Zymomonas mobilis subsp. pomaceae ATCC 29192: one gene and its partner. The protein of the gene in region 2 interacts with the protein of the main gene of each other region in a pairwise test. Links are inferred from orthologs where the notes say so. Each region holds a gene or a part of one and is shown on either strand. Other genes may lie near its edges.

Region 1 (2,948 bases), 1.0 Mb from region 2 along the record:
CTCCCATCTGCGTTTAGTCGCAAAAATCGCCATGGGATATCGCGGTTATGGCCTACCCGTTTCTGAATTGATTTCAGAAGGTAATATCGGCCTGATGCAGGGTGTCAAAAAATTTGACCCTGACCGCGGATTCCGTTTGGCTACTTATGCGATATGGTGGATTAAAGCTTCAATTCAAGAGTATATTCTGCGGTCGTGGAGCCTTGTCAAAATGGGGACCACTGCCGCGCAGAAGAAGTTATTCTTTAATCTGCGACGATTGAAAAGCAATCTTCACGCCTTTGAAGATGGTGATCTAAAGCCTGAAGAAGTCAAATCTATTGCGACCAATTTAGGGGTCAGCAATGACGATGTCGTCAGCATGAACCGCCGGATGGCCATGGGGGGCGATAGTTCCCTTAATGTCTCTGTCCGCGAGGACGGCGAAGGCCAGATGCAAGACTGGCTTGTCGATCAGGAACCGTTACAAGATCAGCAGATCGAGGAAGAAGAGGAAAGTATTGTCCGCCATAAATTATTGGTGGAAGCGATGGATAAGTTGAACGATCGCGAAAAATACATTTTATCAGAAAGACGATTGAGCGATAATCCAAAGACCCTTGAAGAACTGAGCCAGGTCTATGGCGTTAGTCGGGAACGTGTAAGACAGATTGAAGTGCGGGCTTTTGATAAATTGCAAAAAGCCATTATGGAAATCGCCGGAGATCGGAAGTTATTGCCGGCTATGGCCTAACCCCTAACAAGACAGAAGAATGGCCTTTTCTAGTCCTCTTAAACGCTCCGGTTTTAATCGGAGCGTTTTTTTATTATCCGATGAATCTAAAAAGAATTATATGCCTTTCCCATAGGAAAGCTTGATTGATCGTTTTTCAATCCTGATTTTAAATATAAAGTAAAGAGATTAGAAACATACCCTGTAAATAGGTAAGTCATTTTCTGCTAAAAATATATTTTCTCATAAGGACAGGATGAATGGCAAAAGTAAATACTATTTTAGAGGCTATAGGTAACACGCCCCATTTACGCTTGAACAAGTTGTTTCCTGACCATGAGGTCTGGATCAAAGTTGAAAAAAGTAATCCCGGTGGATCAATCAAAGATCGTATTGCTCTGGCCATGGTGGAAGACGCTGAAAAAAAAGGCAAGCTTAAAAAGGGGGGTGTCATTATTGAACCTACCAGCGGCAATACGGGTATTGGACTTGCCATGGTGGCCGCGGTTAAGGGCTATAAATTAATATTGGTCATGCCAGAATCGATGTCGATTGAACGCCGTCGCCTGATGTTGGCTTATGGTGCCGGTTTTGATCTTACGCCCAAGGAAAAAGGGATGGCTGGTGCCATTGAAAGGGCTAAAGAATTAGCTGCCCAAACGGAAGGGGCTTGGATTCCCCAACAATTTGAAAATCCGGCCAACATCAACATTCATGCAACAACAACGGGCCCTGAAATCCTAAAAGATTTTAAAGAAACGCCCATTGATGCCTTTATCAGTGGTGTAGGAACAGGGGGGCATTTAACAGGTATTGGGGAAACTTTACGAAAAGCTTGGCCTGATATTCAAATATTTGCGGTTGAACCTGCGACTTCTCCGGTATTGGCAGGTGGAAAACCGGGACCGCATGCTATTCAAGGCATAGGCGCAGGTTTTGTCCCCAAAAATCTGCATAAAGATATTCTAACAGGGGTTATAGAAATCCAAAATGACGAAGCCAAAAGCTGGGCATTAAGAGCTGCCACAGAAGAAGGTTTACTTGTCGGTATTTCAACAGGCGCCACCTTAGCCGCGATCGATAAAAAAATAAAAGATTTACCAAAGGATAGCCGTATCCTCGGGGTTAATTACGACACAGGCGAAAGATATTTATCCGTTCCAGATTTTTTGCCAGAGGCCTAATACAACCGCTAAAGTAGGTTTTGTCCCGTCTTATTTATCGGAAGCTTTCAGCGCTTATTGCGCTGTACAACTTCCGATACGACGGGCATCTGCTTTGAATAAAAATGGCATGTGTCCTGAAATACCCTGACTATCGATCCGAGCACTGTGATCGTTATCAACGTGAATGGTGCTACGCGCCCATCCTGCATCCCCACAATCATATTGTACTGTAGCTGTGTCGGGTTTGTTATCGACTACCAGCCCTTTGCATTGATTAGAAGCAATCGCACTATGCATCAATTGATGGGGATTACCCAGACACACATCGGTAATGCCTTTGGGAAGCATGGAAATGCGCCATTGGCCTGATTGCAGCGATGATAAAGCCATAGGTGTTGGTAAGGTTGTAGCCGCAAATAACGGGGTAATACCTAAAAAAGCGGCAAAATAAGCCAATCCCCTTATAGAAGATTGGTTTAGATAAAAAACAGACATATATTATCCATCAATGCTAAAGCAAATTCTTGCTTTAAAGGCGATATCAAGGCTGGGTAAGTTTTTTTAACAGGACAAATATTGTTTAATGTTAAACATAACTTTCACTGTCAGTTGAGGCTCTCTTGCGGATTAACACCCCATAAGTTGCGGATATGGATGTATCCGGTTTGTCCGTGAATATTGAATAGACACCAGTTATCTTGGCATTTTGAAATGCGTCCTATGACACCCGCTTCCGCGCGCCAAACAACCTGAGAGTTTGCAGACGGAAGAGCGTATAAATTCTGAACGCCTTGACCATTTAGAATGGCTGTACGTCTATCGGACAGCAGCGCGGCGGCAATCCAACCCGTTGCGCCATCAACATCTTCGACTTTTCGCCAATTCTCATGACGGGCAATCACCTTAACCGGTAAATCAGGCCGTTGATAATGCCAAATAGCCGGATAATTAGCCCCCGGCCCGCTTCTCATAAAGGCTTCACTGGCACTGATAGAAGCCCAATAAGGCAAAGTAGAATGATTGACCGCCGCCCATACCGGTATACTGACATTTAACGCTTCTAAACTAAG
Region 2 (2,774 bases):
AAACGGTGAAACTATTGACCTTGGCGAGACGAATGGCAAGTGGAAGGTTGTCTTTTTCTGGCCGATGGACTTCACTTTTGTCTGCCCTACGGAAATTGTGGGCTATAATGACATTAAAGAAGACCTCTCTTTACGTGATGCTGTTTTGATCGGTGGTTCTTGCGACACAGCCTTTGTACATTATGCATGGCGGAAATCGGATGAACGACTGGCCAATGCTGATTTCCCCTGGATTGCCGATAATTCCAAAAAATTGGCTTCAGCCTTGGGTATTGTTAATGAAGAGGCCGGCGTGGCCTATCGTGCAACTTTCATCGTTGATCCTAATAATGTGATCCAACATGTAACGGTTAACTCTTTGAATGTGGGTCGGAATCCCGCTGAAGCGCTTCGTGTTCTTGATGCCTTACAGACCGATGACCTTTGCCCTTGCAATTGGCACAAAGGTGAAAAGGTATTAGATCCAACGGCCTAAATTATAGGCTTGGTATCTTAGAAGGGTCGTTAGACCTGACTTTCATAATCCTTCTTTTTAGTTCAAAGCAGCCTGATGAACGCGTCAGGCTGTTTTTTTATTAGAGCTGCTTTTTTGCACTATTTGCAAAGCTTGAGGTCTTTAACCAGGTTTTAAAATAAAATTTTTTTGTTTTGATAGCAAAAGATAGATTTTTTTCCTGAAAGTGCAGCGCTTGTTCCTTTCCTATTCCCCGTAATGCTTTATGGTATTTTCTGTTCTCTTTTTTAGAGAAGAAACCGATTTTGAAATAGAGTACATCTTTATAAGGTACCGGCTCTAAGCTACAGGATATGAAAACTGCACAACAGAAGCCTTATGCGGAGTGCCTTTTTTCTCAAAAGAGAGGGTAATCCATGCTAAATTCTTTTATTTCATACCTTGAATCTATCAAAATGCGTGATCCTGCCCCTCGTTCACGCTGGGAGATTTTACTCTATCCTGGCGTATGGGCACTTGCTTTACATCGGCTGGCGCATTGGCTTTATCAGGGAGAGTTATATTTCCTTGCTCGTATGATAAACCATATCTCGCGTTTCTTGACCTGTATTGATATTCATCCCGGGGCCAAAATAGGCCGCAATTTTTTTGTTGATCATGGGTTTGTCGTTATCGGAGAAACCGCTTGTATCGGGGATAACGTTACCCTTTATCAATGCTCTACCCTAGGGGGGACCGATCCGACTAATGGTGTCGGTGGCAAACGTCATCCCACTTTACGTAATGGCGTGATTGTAGGATCAGGGGCCCAGATATTAGGGCCTATCGAAATCGGGGCTAATGCCCGCATTGGTGCTAATGCTGTTGTTACGCGTGATGTAAATGAAAATGCTGTTATGGTGGGCATCCCGGCACGGGCTACTAATGAAGAAGAGGTTCCCGACAAAAAGATTGATACTAAAAAGGCTGAATTTATACCTTATGGAACCCCTTGTGGTGACCAGCTAGATCCTAATTTGCATGAAATACAATTGATGCATACTGAAATAGCTTTGTTACAGAAAAAAATTGAAAATTTTATCGCCAATCAGACTAAGACTTCTATCCCGCCGATTGGGCCTGATAAAGGCTTGCAGCCCTATTCCGATCCCGATATGCTTTCTAAAGGCAATGATAGCGCAGGTTCTTCAGCTTAATGAGTGTTATTACGCCTTTTTCTTCTGCCCATACGCCTCGTCAGGTCGGTTTTACACGGCCTGAAATTTTACAGTTGATGGATGTTTATGGACGTATGGTAGCCGCTGGTCACTGGCGTGATTACGCCCTTAACTTTGAAGCGCATAAAGCGCATTTTTCTGCTTTTCGTCGCACAGCTGAACGACCAGAATTCCGTATTGAAAAGCAGCCGGCACTTCGCCTTAAGCAAGGTATGTGGGTTCTGTATGGTGAAGCCGGACAAATATTAAAACGATCACACGAATTAGAAAGTGTATTAGCCCCCATCGAGAGGCGACTCATAAAATTGATTTCTGAATGACAACCCTTCATTTATTTAATTTTCGTTAAAATCTAGCTTTTTCTTGTCTCTAATTCCTTTCTCCTGCATGAATAAAGAAGGAATAACGATAAGGGAAAAGGCTGTAGTGTCGAAAAATACCGATTTCGGTTCACATATGTCTGTAAAAAGACAGTTTCATACGCTTTATATCTTACCTTTATTTTTGGCGATTCCTGTAGGCCTCTTGGCACAGGCCTCTGCCTTGACCCAAAATAAATCACCTTTTGGTCATTGGCAAAACATTCAAGAATCTCAAGCTGATTTTGTTAATGGCTATAATTCTTCAAAAATAACAGTGAAGTGCGACAAGCCGGCACAACGTCTTGTTCTTGGATTTAGTGGATATTCAGAGCCACAGATCAAAATTGCGACGCATCACTCAGCGCAGGATTACACGCTTTTACCGGATGAAAAAGGTCAGCCTATTCTCGTTTTTAAACGGCATGATTCTTTGATGAAGACATTAGCCAGTGAAACGACTCAGGTAACTTTTGAAGGCCATCATTCTAATAAATGGATGATGCAGAACAACCATCAGCTGGCCCGCATCATCCAATATTGTTGGCACTAATTTTTATTCAGCCGCAATGGTTTCGTTGGTATGAATACCTAAACTTGAGAAATAACGCTTAATATTGCGCGCGGCCTGACGAATACGATGTTCATTTTCTACAAAGGCCAAACGCACATACCCTTCGCCTTTTTCGCCATATCCAACGCCCGGGGCGACCGCTACTTTTGCATGGGTAAGAAGGCGTTTTG

The links. The genes of interacting proteins can lie anywhere in the genome.
Region 1: the proteins of epsC (region 2) and cysK interact in binary tests that used the Escherichia coli proteins (3 or more experiments, as listed by UniProt). The link is inferred for Zymomonas mobilis subsp. pomaceae ATCC 29192 from one-to-one orthologs.

Annotation. Positions count from the first base shown.
Region 1 is NC_015709.1:573,491-576,438, forward strand. The notes cover bases 1-2,934. They hold cysK (cysteine synthase A), read left to right. Parts: upstream 1-972; coding sequence 973-1,896; downstream 1,897-2,934. Other genes in these bases: rpoH (RNA polymerase sigma factor RpoH), read left to right, coding at 1-733; ZYMOP_RS02550 (hypothetical protein), read right to left, coding at 1,951-2,373; ZYMOP_RS02555 (SH3 domain-containing protein), read right to left, coding at 2,484-2,934. Outside these bases: more of ZYMOP_RS02555, read right to left, coding at 2,935-2,948.
Region 2 is NC_015709.1:1,619,907-1,622,680, forward strand. What follows is about bases 1-2,760. They hold epsC (serine O-acetyltransferase EpsC), read left to right. Parts: upstream 1-870; coding sequence 871-1,650; downstream 1,651-2,760. Other genes in these bases: ZYMOP_RS07195 (peroxiredoxin), read left to right, coding at 1-475; ZYMOP_RS07205 (DUF2794 domain-containing protein), read left to right, coding at 1,650-1,991; ZYMOP_RS07210 (hypothetical protein), read left to right, coding at 2,098-2,583; ZYMOP_RS07215 (LL-diaminopimelate aminotransferase), read right to left, coding at 2,587-2,760. In the rest of the region: more of ZYMOP_RS07215, read right to left, coding at 2,761-2,774.